DNA from 4 places in the Metapseudomonas lalkuanensis genome. Region 3 is predicted to be linked to each of the others. Evidence: predicted binding sites of a transcription regulator. Region 3 holds the regulator's gene; each other region holds the start of a gene.
The links. The regulator sigma-54, encoded in region 3, starts transcription at its own class of promoters, with help from an activator protein. The targets are predictions, from matches to a motif close to ANTGGCATNNANNTTGCTNT.

Region 1 (4,199 bases), 750 kb from region 3:
CCCTCCGGCGCCAGCCTGCCGCGCTCCACCTGGAATGCCCTGGCCGAACTCTGCATCGCCCATGACCTGTGGATGATTTCCGACGAGGTCTACAGCGAGCTGCTGTTCGAGGGCGAGCACATCAGCCCGGCCAGCCTGCCGGGCATGGCCGAGCGCACCGCGACCATCAACAGCCTGTCCAAGTCTCACGCCATGACCGGCTGGCGCGTGGGTTGGGTGGTCGGCTCGGAGGAACTGACCGGACACCTGGAAAACCTCGCCCTGTGCATGCTCTACGGCTCGCCTGACTTCGTCCAGGACGCCGCCTGCGTTGCCCTTGAAGCGCGACTTCCGGAGCTGGAAGCCATGCGCGAGGCCTATCGCCAGCGGCGCGACCTGGTGTGCGCCACCCTCGAAGGTTGCCCCGGCCTGCGTGCGTTGAGGCCGGATGGCGGCATGTTCGTGATGGTGGACATCCGTGAAACCGGCCTGTCCGCCCAGGACTTCGCCGACCGCCTGCTGGACGACTACGGCGTCTCGGTGCTGGCGGGCGAGGCATTCGGGCCCAGCGCCGCGGGGCATATCCGCCTGGGGCTGGTGCTGGGCAGCGAGCCGCTGGAGGAAGCCTGCCGACGCATCGCCGGCTGCGCCGCCGCACTGATTGAGCTGCGAGCAATCGCATGAATGATGGTTGGCGCCGGGACCGGAAATCGCCATCGTCGGGTCCGGTAATGTCCAGCGCCAATCCGTGGCACATCCCGCACAAGGAATTCCCATGAAAGTACTGATCGTCCATGCGCACCCGGAGCCGCAGTCGTTCTGCAGCGCCCTGCGCAACCTGGCGGTGGAAACCCTGCAGGGGCAGGGGCACGAAGTCCGCCAGTCCGACCTCCACGCGCTGGACTGGAACCCGGTGGCCAGCGCGGCTGATTTCGGCCAGCGGCAGAATCCGGATTACCTGGTCTATGCCCTGGAACAACGTGAAGGGGTCAAGGCCGGCGATATCGCGCCGGATATCCAGCGCGAGCTGGAGAAGCTGCTCTGGGCCGACCTGCTGATTCTCAACTTCCCGCTCTACTGGTTCTCGGTGCCGGCCATTCTCAAGGGCTGGATCGACCGGGTGCTGGTGTCCGGCGTCTGCTATGGCGGCAAGCGCTTCTATGACCAGGGCGGCCTGGCCGGCAAGAAGGCGCTGGTCACCCTGACCCTGGGCGGCCGCGAGCACATGTTCGGTGAAGGCGCCATTCATGGCCCGCTGGAAGACATGCTGCGTCCGCTGTTGCGCGGCACCCTGGCCTATGTCGGCCTGGATGTGTTGCCGCCTTTCGTGGCCTGGCACGTGCCCTATATCAGCAATGACGCGCGCCAGGATTTCCTGCGTGACTACCAGGCACGACTGCTGGGGCTGGACCAGGATGTGCCGCTCGCGTTTCCCCGGCTGGACCAGTTCGACGACAGGTTGTACCCACTGGCGTGATGAGTGCAGCGAGGCCGCCCAAGGGCGGCCTTCTTCTTTTTCCGGTGGGAGCGAAATCATTCGCGAATGAATTCGCTCCCACAACTCGTACCCCCGGCAAAGCGGCAACCAGCGGCAAACCGCCCTTGCCGCTTTGCCGCCCTGCCAGCGCCTCTTGCCGCTTTTTGCCGCTTGTTTTTCATTCAAAGCGTTGAAAATAAAGGAAAAACTAAAGTGGCACGGCCTTTGCTGAATGTCATGCAAGCAAAACCACATTGCCACTGGCAAAGGTTCCGGACATGAGCATCAGTTTCGAAAAGGCCCTCGGCATCCATCAGCAAGCCCTCAGCTTCCGCGCCCAGCGCGGCGAGGTGCTGGCCAACAACATCGCCAACGCCGATACCCCGAACTACAAGGCTCGCGACCTGGACTTCGCCAGCGTGCTGGCCCAGCAGTCGGAGAAGGCCGCCCACGGCAGCTTCCAGGCCACCCGGACCAACGAGCATCACATTGCCGCCGAAGGTTTCGAGATCGCCGACGCCTCGCTGAAGTACCGCGTACCGTTCCAGGCCGCCATCGACCAGAACACCGTCGACGCCCAGCTGGAACAGTCGAACTACACCGAGAACGCCATGCAGTTCCAGGCCAGCTTCACCTTCCTCAACAGCAAGTTCAAAGGGCTGATGAACGCCCTGCGCGGCGAATAACGGAGAGCCCAGCCATGTCCCTGTCCAGCATCTTCAACATCGCCGGCACCGGCATGAGTGCCCAGAACACTCGGCTGAACACCATCTCCAGCAACATCGCCAACGCCGAATCGGTGTCCTCCAGCCTCGACCAGACCTACCGCGCCCGCCATCCGGTGTTCGCCACCGTGATGCAGGACAGCCTGGGCAACGGCGACCGTGGTTCGCTGTTCGCCGACCAGGACCAGTCCGGCGCCGGCGTGCAGGTTCTCGGTGTGATCGAGGACCAGAGCACCCTGACCCCGCGCTACGAGCCGAACCACCCGGCGGCCAACGCGGACGGCTACGTCTACTACCCGAACGTGAACGTGGTTGAAGAGATGGCCGACATGATTTCCGCCAGCCGGTCCTTCCAGACCAACGTGGAAATGATGAACACCGCCAAACAGATGATGCAGAAAGTGCTGACCCTGGGTCAGTGATAGCGCGCGAGGGAACAGCATGAGTGTCAGTAACGTAGCGTCCACCGATGGCCAGTCGTTCCTCGACCAGTACGCCATCAAGAACGAACCCAAGAGCAAGGACCTCGGCAAGAACGAGTTCCTCGAGCTGCTGGTCGCCCAGTTGAACAACCAGGACCCGCTGGCGCCCCAGGAGAACGGCGAGTTCATCGCCCAGCTGGCGCAGTTCAGCCAGGTGGAAGGCATCGAGAAGCTGAACAGCAGCATGGGTTCGCTGCTGTCCGGCTACCAGTCCTCCCAGGCACTTCAGGCCTCGTCCCTGGTGGGGCGCAAGGTCATCGTGCCCAGCGAGAAGGCCGTGGTGGATACCGCGGAAACTTTCAAGGCCAGCGCCAATCTGCCCATTTCCAGCAGCAACGTCTGGGTCAACGTCTACGACAACGCCGGCACCTTGGTGAACCGCATCAACCTCGGCGAGCAGCCGGCCGGCAGCGTCAGCTTCATGTGGGACGGCAAGGACTCCAGCGGCAAGGTCATGCCGCCGGGCACCTACAAGTTCGAAGCCCAGGCCCAGTACAGCGGCGAAACCAAAGCCCTCTACACCATGCTTCCGGCCAACGTCGACAGCGTCACCCTGGGCCAGAACGGCGGCGAGCTGATGCTCAACCTCGCCGGCATCGGCAGTGTCGGTCTGTCCAAGGTCCAGGTCATCGGTCAGTAACCTCCCGGTCAAGAGCGCCGGGAAGCACCGGCAAAGGAGAAAGTAATGGCGTTCAACATCGGTCTCAGTGGTCTGCGCGCAGCGACCAGCGACCTCAACGTCACCGGCAACAACATTGCCAACGCCGGCACTGCGGGCTTCAAGCAGTCCCGTGCCGAGTTCGCCGACGTCTATGCCGCCTCGGTGCTTGGCACCGGCAAGAACGCCCAGGGTAGCGGCGTGGCTTTGGGGGACGTGTCCCAGCTGTTCAACCAGGGCAACATCAACTACACCCAGAATGCCCTGGACCTGGCCATCAACGGCAACGGCTTCTTCCAGACCAGCAACAACGGCGAGATCAGCTACACCCGCGCCGGTTACTTCGGTACCGACCGCAACGGCTACATCGTCAACAACTTCGGCTATCGCCTGCAGGGCTACGGCATCGACGGCAATGGCAACGTCCAGAACGGCGTAGTCAGTGATCTGCAGATCCAGACCTCCAACCAGGCGCCCAAGGCCACCACCGAAGTCGCGCAGAAGTTCAACCTGAACTCCACCACCAAGGCGCCGACCAATACGCCGTTCGATCCGAGCGACCCGACGACCTACACCTCGTCCACCTCGGTCAACATCTATGACTCCCAGGGCAACGCCCACGTCATGACCCAGTACTTCATCAACAACTCGGACCCGGCCGCTACCCCGCCGGTGACCAACAACTGGACCATGGCCGTGCTGGTGGATGGACGCAATCCGTCCAACCCGGCCAGCACCGACCCGCACACCACCAACCTGCTGTTCAACGCCGACGGCAGCCTGAACACCGCCGGCATGGCGGCGGGTGGCGAGCTGAACTACGACCCCGCCACCGGCCTGATGAACCTCGACGACTGGGTGCCCGCGGTTTCCGACGG
Region 2 (4,199 bases), 1.2 Mb from region 3:
GCGGAGCCGAAAAAGACCGGCGGATTGAGGGTGGATTGCGAAGACGAACGTGCCTCCATTGAGCTAGCTCTCCTTTTGATCGGATGGCCGCCAAGGGCGGAAGGCGCGGCATTCTAACAGGATGAATAGAAAAAGTCTTTTAGGAATATGCAGCTGATAGTTTTCAATTGCTCACGACAAGGGCTCCGGCCGGTACTGGAGCGCCTCTCCCAGGTGATGGCGGGCGATGTCTTCAACCTGCTCCAGATCGGCCAGGGTACGTGCAACCTTGAGGATACGGTGGGCCGCGCGTAGCGACAGGTTCAGGCGCTCGCAGGCCTCTTCCAGCCAGGCGCGGTCGTCGGTGGCGAGGAGGCAGTGCCGGCGCAGCCCCTTCAGGTCGAGGAAGGCATTGGCGCAACCCTGGCGCCGGAGCTGCAGGCGTCGCGCGCGGCTGACTTCGGCGGCGGCCTCCATGCTGCCGGGGCCGACGTGGGTGGGCGGTTGCAGTGTGGTGGCTTCGCGGGCCACGGTCAGGTGCAGGTCGATGCGGTCGAGCAAGGGGCCGGAAAGCTTGCTGCGATAGCGCTGGATCTGCTCGGGGGTACAGCGGCAGCGGCCACCGGGATCACCAAGATATCCACAGGGGCAGGGATTCATGGCCGCCACCAACTGGAAGCGGGCGGGGAATCGCACCTTGTCATGGGCGCGGGCGATGACGATTTCACCGCTCTCCAGCGGCTCGCGCAGGACCTCCAGCACCTTGCGGTCGAACTCGGGGAGTTCGTCGAGGAACAGCACGCCCTGGTGCGCCAGTGTGATTTCGCCGGGCTTGGGGCGGCTGCCACCACCCACGAGGGCTGCGCCGGAGGCGCTGTGATGGGGATGGCGAAAGGGTCGCTGGGGCCAGGCTTGCAGCGGCGCGTGGCTGGCGACCGAATGGATCGCTGCCACTTCCAGGGCTTCCTGTTCTTCCAGTGGCGGCAAGAGGCCGGGCAGGCGACTGGCAAGCAGCGTCTTGCCGGTGCCGGGCGGGCCACAAAACAGCAGGTTGTGGGAGCCGGCGGCAGCCACCAGCAGGGCGCGCTTGGCGGCCACCTGGCCCTGGACTTCGGCGAGGTCGGGGTAGGGCGGACGATCTTTGAGCAGGCCCTGGGCCTGGTAGGGCGCGAGGGGCGTATGGCCGGCGAAGTGCGCGGTCAGCTCCAGCAGGTGTCCGGCCGCCAGGACCTTGAGGCCGCTGGCGAGGCTGGCTTCCTCGGCGTTTTCCCGGGGCACCACCAGGGTGCGGCCGGCGGCACGGGCGGCCAGGGCGGCGGGCAGTACGCCTTGCACGGGGCGCAGGGTGCCGGAAAGCGCCAGTTCGCCCAGGCACTCCACCGAATCCAGGGCGTTGGCCGGCAGTTGGCCGCTGGCGGCGAGTACGCCAAGGGCGATGGCGAGATCGAAGCGGCCACCGTCTTTCGGCAGGTCAGCAGGGGCGAGGTTGAGCGTGATGCGGCGGGGTGGGAAATCGAAGCCGCTATTGAGGATCGCGCTGCGCACGCGGTCCTTGCTTTCCTTTACGGCGGTTTCCGGAAGCCCTACCAGCGCGAGGGAGGGCAGGCCGTTGGCGAGGTGGGCTTCGACGGTCACGGCAGGGGCTTCGACGCCGACCTGTGCGCGACTGTGGACGATGGCCAGGGACATTGATCACTCCTTGATCGGTCCGCCGGGCCGGAGCGGTATCACTCCGCCGGCGGCGGGTTCAGCTTGGCTTCCAGTTCCGCGACCTTGGCCTCCAGTGCTTCCAGGCGTGCGCGGGTACGGCCGAGCACTACCATCTGGCTGTCGAACTCGTCGCGGCTGACCAGGTCGAGCTTGCCGAAGGCACTCTGCAGCAGGACCTTGAACTGGGCCTCGACCTCGGCGCGGGGCAGCGGGCTGTCGCTGCTGAACAGGCGCGAGGCGGTGGAAGCTAGGGTATCGAGCAGGGCTTTGGGCGGCAGCATGGCGGGCATCCGAAAGTGAATGGGCGGGAGTCTACCACGCGGCCCCCGGGCAACGGTCCGGCGAAGGCTGGTGCACAATTTTTGAGCAATGGCCTGGGGCGTGGCGCACTGCTTTGGTGCGATGCGAGTGGCATATCGAAGCCATCTGACTAGCATCCCGCCAGTATCTGCTTGAAAAAAGGCACTTTCCATGGAGCTGGCAAGAATTCTGCTTAGAGCAGAGCGACGCATGCACTGATGCAGTTCCGGTGCACCGGGCGAGGCGGGGGAGTGTTTCGCCAGAAGCGGTTGGTTGGTGTCGGAGTCCCGAGCCAGGGCGGGCCGACGCGTTACAAAAGCCAGACACTGCGCTTAGACTTGACCCGGGTTCGTGTTTTTCCTGGGGCAAGTCAACCAAACACGGGAGAGAGTTTCATGAAGCTAGTCACCGCCATCATCAAGCCTTTCAAGCTCGACGACGTGCGCGAGTCGTTGTCTGAGATCGGCGTGCAGGGCATCACTGTCACCGAGGTCAAGGGCTTCGGACGGCAAAAGGGCCACACCGAGCTGTACCGCGGTGCGGAATACGTTGTCGATTTTCTGCCGAAAGTGAAGATCGACGTGGCCATCGCTGACGACCAGCTGGACCGCGTGATCGAGGCCATCACCAAGGCCGCCAACACCGGCAAGATCGGTGACGGCAAGATTTTCGTCGTCAATCTGGAACAGGCCATCCGTATCCGTACCGGCGAAACCGGCACAGACGCGATCTAAGCCTCCGAACCCCAACGCCCCAGGAGAAAACAACATGACTCTGCGTAAAGCCGCAGGGCTAGGAGCCCTTTTGTCCCTCGTTACCCCCGGCCTGGCCATGGCCGCCGACGAGGTTGTGCTGAACAGTGGTGACACGGCGTGGATGATCGTCGCCACTGCATTGGTGCTGTTCATGACCATTCCCGGCCTGGCGCTGTTCTACGGCGGCATGGTGCGCTCCAAGAACATCCTCTCGGTGATGATGCAGTGCTTCGCCATCACCGGCCTGATCAGCATCCTCTGGGTGGTATACGGCTACAGCCTGGCCTTCGACACCACCGGCATGGAACAGGGGGTGATCAATTTCAATTCCTTCGTGGGCGGCCTGTCCAAGGCATTCCTCAGCGGCCTGAACACCAGCAGCCTGGTCTACGCGATCCCTGAAAGCGTGTTCATCACCTTCCAGATGACCTTCGCCATCATCACCCCGGCACTGATCGTGGGTGCCTTCGCCGAGCGCATGAAATTCTCCGCCATGCTGATCTTCATGGCGGTCTGGTTCACCCTGGTGTATGCGCCGATCGCTCACATGGTGTGGAGCGGCAATGGCGGCCTGATGTGGGACTGGGGCGTGCTGGATTTCGCCGGCGGCACCGTGGTGCACATCAACGCGGGTGTCGCTGGCCTCGTGGCATGCCTGGTGCTGGGCAAGCGCAAGGGCTATCCGACCACCCCGATGGCTCCGCACAACCTGGGCTACACCCTGATGGGTGCCGCCATGCTGTGGATCGGCTGGTTCGGCTTCAACGCCGGTTCCGCCGTGGCCGCCAACGGCACCGCCGGCATGGCCATGCTGGTCACCCAGATCGCCACCGCCGCTGCCGCCCTGGGCTGGATGTTCGCCGAGTGGCTGACCCACGGTAAGCCGAGCGCCCTGGGCATCGCCTCCGGCGTGGTCGCCGGCCTGGTCGCCATCACTCCGGCCGCCGGTACCGTCGGCCCCATGGGTGCCCTGATCATCGGCCTGGTTGCCGGCGTGATCTGCTACTTCTGCGCCACCAGCCTGAAGCGCAAGATGGGCTACGACGACTCCCTGGATGCCTTCGGTGTACACGGTGTCGGCGGCATCATCGGTGCCCTGCTGACTGGCGTGTTCGCAGCGCCTGCCCTGGGTGGCTTCGGCACCGTGGAAGACATCGGCGCCCAGCTGCTCACCCAGTTCGAAGGCGTGGCCTTCACTGTGGTCTACACCGGCATCGTGACCTTCGTGATCCTGAAGGTGCTGGACGTGGTCATGGGCCTGCGCGTCAACGAAGAGGAAGAGACCGTCGGCCTCGACCTGGCGCAGCACAACGAGCGCGGCTACAACCTCTGATGCCGATGATTTCCCCGTTCGGCGGCTGCCGGCGGGGAAGTTGGCAGCACTGCCGAAAAGGGCGCCGAAAGGCGCCCTTTGCTTTTTCATCGACCGCGCTAGAATGCCGCCCGTACGAGCCG
Region 3 (4,199 bases):
ACTTCGCCGCGGCCCGGGCGTGCAGGCCGAGCTTGTTGATGATGGTGATCTCGCAGGCTGGCATCGCGTTTCCAATCCTTCTAACTGAGGTCGCGGTGGCGAACCTGGACATTCTTCAAACTGGGTTTCAGCGCCGCACCCAGGCGCTCGGCGATGTAGACCGAACGATGGTGGCCCCCGGTGCAGCCAATGGCGATCGTGACGTAGGCGCGATTGCTGGCGGCAAAGCGCGGCAGCCACTTGCTCAGGTAGCCGAGGATATCCTGATACATCTCTTCGACATCAGGCTGCCCGGCAAGGTACTCGGCGACAGCCGGCGCGAGTCCCGAATGATCGCGCAGCTCAGGCTTCCAGTACGGGTTGGGCAGGCAGCGCACGTCGAACACCAGGTCGGCGTCCACCGGCATGCCACGCTTGAAGCCGAAGGATTCGATCAGGAATGCGGTGCCAGGTTCAGGCTGATTCAGCAGGCGCAGCTTGATGGTGTCGCGCAGCTGGTAAAGGTTGAGATGCGTGGTGTCGATCTTCAGGTCGGCGAGATCGGCAATGGGCGCCAACAGCACTTCCTCGTCCCGGATGGCTTCGGCCAGGGAGCGGTTGTCGTTGGTCAGCGGGTGGCGCCGGCGGGTTTCCGAAAAGCGCTTGAGCAGCGTGTCGTGGTCGGCATCGAGGTACAGCACATCGCACTTGATGTGGCGACTGCGGGCCTCGGTGAGCAACTCGGGAAAACGCTGCAGCTGGCTGGGCAGGTTCCGTGCGTCGATGGAGACAGCAACCTGGGGTTCCAGCAGCTCGGTGTGCAGCAGGGCCCGTTCGGCCAGTTCGGGAAGCAGGCCAGCGGGCAGGTTGTCGATGCAGTAGAAACCGTGGTCCTCGAGGACATCGAGGGCGGTACTCTTGCCCGACCCGGAGCGGCCGCTGACGATGATCAGGCGCATGGAGGAACCTTAACGCCCGCTCTGCACGTCCACTACCACCTGGTAGAGGCTGGTGCTGTCGGGCGCCTGGCGCAGGCGCTCGCGCACATCGCTGCGGTCGAGCATGCTGGCGATCTGGCGGAGCAGTTCAAGGTGTTCATCGGTGGCGGCTTCCGGGACCAGCAGCACGAAAAGCAGGTCAACCGGGGCGCCATCGATGGCGTCGAAATCGACTGGAGCATCAAGGCGCAGCACGGCGCTGATGGGCGACGTACAGCCAGTGAGGCGGCAGTGGGGAATGGCGATGCCGTTGCCGAAACCGGTGGAGCCGAGTTTCTCCCGGGCTACCAGGCTTTCGAAGATGTCCTGGTTGTCGAGGTCGGGAAGGTCGCGAGCGACCAGCTTGGCGATCTGTTCCAGTACACGTTTCTTGCTGCCGCCCGGCACGTTCACGAGGGAACGGCCGGGGGTCAGGATTTGCTCGAGTCGGATCATAGAGGAGGGGTCAGCGGGCGGTGGCACCCTGCTGGCGGTTCAATTGCTTTTCCTTGTGCTTGATCAGTTGGCGATCGAGCTTGTCGGTAAGCAGGTCGATGGCGGCGTACATGTCTTCATGCTCCGCGTTGGCAACGACTTCGCCGCCGGCGATGTGCAAAGTGGCTTCGATTTTCTGTTTGAGTTTTTCGACCTGCATGATCACCTGAACGTTGGTGATTCGGTCGAAGTGGCGCTCCAGACGGTCGAACTTCTCGACAACGTAGTTGCGCAGGGCGTCGGTCACATCCAGTTGATGTCCACTGATGTTGACTTGCATACCGCTTTCTCCTTATTGCCCGTGTATAAGAGACAGGCTAACGGGCCTGCCACCGGAACACTTTGGCGTGGGTCAATTTCCGCGTCACATCAGTCGCTTGCGTTCGCTGGAAGGGGCAATCCCAAGGGATTCGCGATACTTGGCTACTGTGCGACGGGCCACTTGAATGCCCTGTGCTTCCAGTAAACCAGCGATCTTGCTGTCGCTCAACGGCTTTTTCGGATTTTCCGCTGCGACCAGTTTCTTGATGATGGCGCGGATTGCGGTAGACGAACATTCACCGCCTTCGGAGGTGCTTACGTGGCTGGAGAAGAAGTACTTCAGCTCGTAGATTCCGCGGGGAGTGTGCATGTATTTCTGGGTAGTCACGCGCGAGATGGTGGACTCGTGCATGCCAACGGCTTCAGCGATGTCGTGCAGGACGAGAGGCTTCATCGCCTCGTCGCCGTATTCCAGGAAGCCGCGCTGGTGCTCGACGATTTGGGTGGCGACCTTCATTAGCGTCTCGTTGCGGCTCTGCAGGCTCTTGATGAACCAGCGCGCCTCCTGGAGCTGATTGCGCATGAAGGTGTTGTCCGCGCTGGAGTCGGCGCGCCGGACGAATCCGGCATAGTGCGGATTGACCCGCAGGCGCGGCACGGCCTCCTGGTTCAGTTCTACCAGCCAGCGTTCGTTGTGCTTGCGGACGATGACATCCGGTACCACGTATTCGGGTTCGCTGGCTTCGATCTGGGAACCGGGGCGCGGATTCAGCCCCTGGATCAGTTCGATGACCTGGCGCAGTTCGTCTTCCTTGACCTTCATGCGGCGCATCAGCTGGCTGTAGTCGCGGCTGCCGAGCAGGTCGAGGAAGTCACCAGCCAGACGCTGGGCCTCGACCAGCCAGCGAGTGCCTGGAGGCAGCTGGCGCAGTTGCAGGAGCAGGCACTCGCGCAGGTCGCGGGCAGCAACGCCAGCGGGTTCGAATTGCTGGATGCGATGCAGGACGACTTCGACTTCGTCCAGTTCGATACCGAGCTCCGGATCGAAGGCCTCGACTATCTCGGAGAGGGGCTCCTCAAGGTAGCCGTCGTTGTTGATGCAATCGATCAGGGTGACCGCGATCAGGCGGTCGGTGTCGGACATGGGCGCCAGGTTGAGTTGCCAGAGCAGGTGGCTCTGCAGGCTTTCGCCAACCGAAGTGCGGGACGTGAAGTCCCACTCGTCGTCATCGTTGCTCGGCAGGCTGCTGGCGCTGGTCTGGTAGACATCTTCCCAGGCCGTGTCGACGGGGAGTTCGCTGGGGATGCGCTCGTGCCACTCGCCATCTTCCATGGCTTCGGCATTGGTCTCGACGCTGGACTCCTGGAAACTGGATTCCTGGCTGCCGGAATTAGGCTGCTGGTCACCTTCGGCCATGGGGTCGGAGGTGTCGAAATCGTCGCCATCCTCCTGCCGCTCGAGCATCGGGTTGGACTCCAGCGCTTCCTGGATCTCCTGCTGGAGATCCAAGGTGGAGAGTTGGAGCAGGCGAATGGCCTGTTGCAGCTGCGGGGTCATCGTCAGCTGCTGGCCCATCTTGAGGACTAGCGATGGTTTCATGGCAGAGGGCTTAGCACCTTATTCGCCGGCGCTTGCGCGCCATCCACTACAGGGCGCCGCAGCGCCACCAGGAAGCAAATTATATGCCTGACCTTGAAGGATTTTCCTAGCCCGCGCAACCCGTCTTGTAGGCGTGGTTGCGGGAAACTACAGGCGGAACTCGTGGCCCAGGTAGACTTCCTTCACCAACTGGTTGGCCAGGATGGCTTCCGCATCACCTTCGGCGATCAGTTGTCCGTCACTGACAATGTAGGCGGTCTCGCAGATGTCCAGGGTCTCGCGGACGTTGTGGTCGGTGATGAGTACACCGATCCCCTTCGCCTTGAGGTGGTGGATGATCTGCTTGATGTCGCCCACGGAAATCGGGTCCACACCGGCGAAGGGTTCGTCCAGCAGGATGAATTTGGGGGCCGTGGCCAGCGCGCGGGCGATTTCCACGCGACGGCGCTCACCGCCCGACAGGCTCATGCCGAGGCTGTCACGGATGTGGCTGATATGGAATTCCTGCAGCAGGCTCTCCAGCTCCTTGCGGCGTGCGGAGCGATCGAGGTCCTTGCGGGTCTCGAGGATCGCCATGATGTTGTCCGCCACACTGAGCTTGCGGAAGATCGAGGCTTCCTGCGGCAGGTAGCCGATGCCGGCACGGGCGCGGCCGTGCATCGGCTGGTGGGTGACGTCCTGCTGGTCGATCAGGACGCGTCCCTGGTCGGCTTTGACCAGGCCCACGATCATGTAGAAGCAGGTGGTCTTGCCCGCGCCGTTGGGGCCGAGGAGGCCTACGATCTGACCGCTGTCGATGGACAGGCTGACGTCGCGGACCACCTGACGGCTCTTGTAGCTCTTGGCCAGGTGCTGGGCTTTGAGAGTCGCCATTACTGTGCTTTCTG
Region 4 (4,199 bases), 1.3 Mb from region 3:
CTGGCGGTTGGCGTCCAGTTCCTTGAAACGGTTGTTGACCGCGTAGAACGGCAGGGCCTGCACCTCGATGCCCGGCAACTCCAGCGGATCGTCTTCCTGGGCATCGGGATGGCGAATGTCGAGAACGATCTGGCCCGGCAGGGCTTCGTTCACTTCTTCCACCTTGAGGTCCTGGCCCAGCTCGTCGATCACACGGTCGATCGGCACCAGGCGCGCACGTTCCAGGGCGCGTTCGAGGATGGCCATGTCGAACTGCTCTTCCTCGTGCTCGATACGGCCGAGCTTGGCCCTGGTGGTCGGGTTCACCGAAATCACGCCGCAGTACTCGGGCATGTGCTTGGCGAACTCGGCGGTACCGATGCGGGTGGCGGTGTCGATGATGTCCTGCTTGTGGCTGGCGATCAGCGGGCGCAGCACCAGCATGTCGGTGGCCGAGTCGATCACCGAGAGGTTGGGCAGAGTCTGGCTGGACACCTGGGAAATGGCTTCGCCGGTGACCAGCGCATCCAGGTTCAGGCGGCGCGCCATGTGGGTGGAGGCGCGCAGCATCATGCGCTTGAGCACCACGCCCATCTGGCTGTTGTCGACCTTGCTGAGGATTTCACCGACCACTTCCTCGAAGGGCACGCTGATGAACAGCACGCGCTGGGAACGGCCGAATTTTTCCCACAGGTAGTGGGCCACTTCCATCACGCCCAGTTCGTGGGCGCGGCCGCCGAGGTTGAAGAAGCAGAAGTGGGTCATCAGGCCGCGGCGCATCATCTGATAGGCGGCGACGGTGGAGTCGAAGCCACCGGACATCAGCACCAGGGTCTGCTCCAGGGAGCCCAGCGGGTAACCGCCGATGCCGTCGTGCTGGTGGTGGATGACGAACAGGCGCTGGTCGCGCACTTCCATCCGTACTTCCACTTCCGGGTTCTTCAGGGAAATGCCGGCGGCGTTGCACTCCTGGCGCAGGCGGCTGCCGACGTGGCGCTCCAGCTCCATCGAGGTGAATTCATGCTTGCCGGCGCGCTTGCAGCGCACGGCGAAAATCTTGCCGGGGATCTGGTCGGCGTAGTGCAGCTTGCACTTTTCCAGCACGTCGTCGAAGTCGCCCAGCGGGTACTCGTGCACTTCGAGGAAGTGGGTGATACCGGGGACGCAGGTCAGCCGCTCGATCATTTCGCGCAGGAGCTTCGGCTCGGTCTGGCGAGTCTGGACTTCAAGGTTGTCCCAGACACCGGTCACCTCGAGTTCCGGGTCCAGGTCTTTCAGGACCGCGCGGATGTTCTTCGAGAGCTGACGGATGAAATGCTTGCGCACCGGCCGGCTCTTGATGGTGATTTCCGGGAAGACTTTGACGATGAGTTTCATGAAAAACAGCGCGTGGACGGCGGCCGAAAAAGAGGGGCGCGGATTATAGCGGAAATTGTTCAAGCTTTGACCAAATTCCTTCAGCAAAGCCCGCATCGCACCAAAATGGTTCACATGCACCACTGCGAGCACGAAAAAGGTGCGCAAAATTGCGCTCAATCAGGGCCAAGCCCCCGCCAGGCGCGAGTTTTAGGGCTTCTGCCCATAACGGGGCACTGGCACGCTAATTGCTCCCTTGTGAGGCAGGTCGCCCTGGCGGACTATCCCGCCCCGGCTTCACTACGAATTCTTTGAGGGGTTAACGGTTCCCGCCCCCTTTCCATCCGGAGGACAACATGTCGAAGTCGCTTCAACTGATTAAAGAACACGACGTGAAGTGGATTGATCTGCGCTTCACCGATACCAAAGGCAAGCAGCAGCACGTAACCATGCCGGCCCGTGACGCCGACGACGAATTCTTCGAGCACGGCAAGATGTTCGACGGTTCCTCCATCGAAGGCTGGAAAGGCATCGAAGCCTCCGACATGATCCTGCTGCCGGACGACGCTACCGCCGTTCTGGACCCGTTCACCGAAGAGCCGACCCTGATCCTGGTCTGCGACATCATCGAGCCGAGCACCATGCAAGGCTACGACCGCGACCCGCGCGCCATCGCCCGTCGCGCCGAGGAATACCTGAAGACCACCGGTATCGGTGACACCGTATTCGTAGGTCCGGAGCCGGAGTTCTTCATCTTCGACGAAGTGAAGTTCAAGTCCGACATCTCCGGCTCCATGTTCAAGATCTTCTCCGAGCAGGCTTCCTGGAACACCGACGCCGACATCGAAGGCGGCAACAAGGGCCACCGTCCGGGCGTGAAAGGCGGCTACTTCCCGGTACCGCCGGTCGACCACGACCACGAAATCCGTACTGCCATGTGCAACGCCCTGGAAGAAATGGGCCTGGTGGTAGAAGTTCACCACCACGAAGTGGCCACCGCCGGCCAGAACGAGATCGGTGTGAAGTTCAACACCCTCGTTGCCAAGGCTGACGAAGTCCAGACCCTGAAGTACTGCGTGCACAACGTTGCCGACGCCTACGGCAAGACCGTGACCTTCATGCCGAAGCCCCTGTACGGCGACAACGGCTCGGGCATGCACGTTCACATGTCCATCTCCAAAGATGGCAAGAACACCTTCGCAGGCGAAGGCTATGCCGGCCTGTCCGACACCGCCCTGTACTTCATCGGCGGCATCATCAAGCACGGCAAGGCCCTGAACGGCTTCACCAACCCGGCTACCAACTCCTACAAGCGTCTGGTTCCCGGCTTCGAAGCTCCGGTAATGCTGGCCTACTCCGCCCGCAACCGCTCCGCCTCCATCCGTATCCCGTACGTGAACAGCCCGAAAGCCCGCCGTATCGAAGCGCGCTTCCCGGACCCGGCGGCCAACCCCTACCTGTGCTTCGCAGCTCTGCTGATGGCCGGCCTGGACGGTATCCAGAACAAGATCCACCCCGGCGATGCCGCCGACAAGAACCTGTATGACCTGCCGCCGGAAGAGGCCAAGGAAATCCCGCAGGTTTGCGGCAGCCTGAAAGAGGCTCTGGAAGAACTGGACAAGGGCCGCGCGTTCCTGACCAAGGGCGGCGTGTTCTCCGACGACTTCATCGATGCCTACATCGAGCTGAAGAGCGAAGAAGAAATCAAGGTGCGCACCTTCGTGCACCCGCTGGAATACGACCTGTACTACAGCGTCTGATCCGCGAATACCTATAAATAGCTTCAACATTAAGGCCTCCTTCGGGAGGCCTTTTTTATTGCCGGGCCGGTGGTAGCGGCTGCTCTTCCCGCAGGGGCAGCAAGGCGTTCGGCCTGGACCACAGGGTGCGCTGTGCGCACCGATTCCGGGATCGGCTTCGGCACCCCGTCAAACCTGTGGGAGCGAATTCATTCGCGAATGAATTCGCTCCCACAAAAAAATATCTGCCTGCTCCGCTCAAATCCCCCCATCCACCGGCACGCCCTGCCCTTCCGGCGGTTCGGTCCGTGGCTGGCGCATCCGGCTGAGCTGGACGTTCAGGCGCGGCATCGCCAGTTCCAGGCCGGTCTGGTCGAGGCGCCTGCGCAGGCGCAGGTTGAACGCCCGCTGCACTTCCCACTGCTTGATCGGCGCGGTCTTGAAACGGAAACGCAGGATCGCCTGGCCGTTGTCGAAACTCTCCACCCCCTGCAGCTCCAGGGGCGACCAGAGGCTGCGGCGCACTTCCGGGTCGCTGCGCAGCTCCTTGGCCACCTCGTGCACCAGCGCCACCGCGTCGTCGATCGGCATGCTCGCCGGCACCGGCCAGCGGAACATGGCGTAGCCGAACTGCCGCGAGTAGTTCTTGATGCTCTTGATCTCGCTGAAGGGGATGGTGTGCACCACGCCGTCGAGGTCGCGCAGGCGCACGGTACGGATGGTCAGCCCCTCCACCGTGCCCAGGTGGCCGCCGACATCCACATAGTCGTCGATGGACAGCGAGTCCTCGATGATGATGAACAGGCCGGTGATCAGGTCCGCCACCAGGGACTGCGCACCAAAACCGATCGCCAGGCCGATCACCCCCGCGCCGGCCAGCAGCGGCGTGACGTTCATACCCATGTTGGCCAGGGCGACGATCAGTGCGATCACCGCGATGGTCACGAACAGCACGTTACGAATCAGCGGCAGCATGGTCAGGGCGCGAGTGTTCGCCCGGCTCTTGCCGCTGACACCGAGGCTGTGTTGCACCGCGGTGTCGGAGAGGATCCAGACCAGCCAGGCCACCAGCAGGGTGGTGCCGAAGCTGACCACCTTCATGCTGATTTCAGAGCCCTCGCCTTC

Region 1: flgB (flagellar basal body rod protein FlgB) is a predicted target of sigma-54. The motif match lies at 1,669-1,688, and genes of this name have one in related genera.
Region 2: glnK (P-II family nitrogen regulator) is a predicted target of sigma-54. The motif match lies at 2,166-2,185, and genes of this name have one in related genera.
Region 4: glnA (glutamate--ammonia ligase) is a predicted target of sigma-54. The motif match lies at 1,571-1,590, and genes of this name have one in related genera.

What each region holds. Positions count from the first base shown of each region.
Region 1 covers NZ_CP043311.1:1,739,254-1,743,452, forward strand. Annotated here, with positions in the region: gene FXN65_RS08195 (pyridoxal phosphate-dependent aminotransferase) at 1-663, shown strand, start outside; gene FXN65_RS08200 (NAD(P)H-dependent oxidoreductase) at 755-1,456, shown strand; gene flgB (flagellar basal body rod protein FlgB) at 1,735-2,142, shown strand; gene flgC (flagellar basal body rod protein FlgC) at 2,157-2,603, shown strand; gene flgD (flagellar hook assembly protein FlgD) at 2,623-3,303, shown strand; gene flgE (flagellar hook protein FlgE) at 3,349-4,199, shown strand, end outside.
Region 2 covers NZ_CP043311.1:5,886,048-5,890,246, reverse strand. Annotated here, with positions in the region: gene FXN65_RS27045 (BCCT family transporter) at 1-59, opposite strand, end outside; gene FXN65_RS27040 (YifB family Mg chelatase-like AAA ATPase) at 172-1,668, opposite strand; gene FXN65_RS27035 (accessory factor UbiK family protein) at 1,707-1,970, opposite strand; gene glnK (P-II family nitrogen regulator) at 2,385-2,723, shown strand; gene FXN65_RS27025 (ammonium transporter) at 2,758-4,077, shown strand.
Region 3 covers NZ_CP043311.1:990,822-995,020, forward strand. Annotated here, with positions in the region: gene FXN65_RS04730 (HPr family phosphocarrier protein) at 1-64, opposite strand, end outside; gene rapZ (RNase adapter RapZ) at 81-938, opposite strand; gene ptsN (PTS IIA-like nitrogen regulatory protein PtsN) at 948-1,412, opposite strand; gene hpf (ribosome hibernation-promoting factor, HPF/YfiA family) at 1,423-1,731, opposite strand; gene FXN65_RS04750 (RNA polymerase factor sigma-54) at 1,816-3,312, opposite strand; gene lptB (LPS export ABC transporter ATP-binding protein) at 3,460-4,185, opposite strand; gene lptA (lipopolysaccharide transport periplasmic protein LptA) at 4,185-4,199, opposite strand, start outside.
Region 4 covers NZ_CP043311.1:5,699,148-5,703,346, forward strand. Annotated here, with positions in the region: gene thiI (tRNA uracil 4-sulfurtransferase ThiI) at 1-1,356, opposite strand, end outside; gene glnA (glutamate--ammonia ligase) at 1,692-3,095, shown strand; gene FXN65_RS26195 (mechanosensitive ion channel domain-containing protein) at 3,333-4,199, opposite strand, start outside.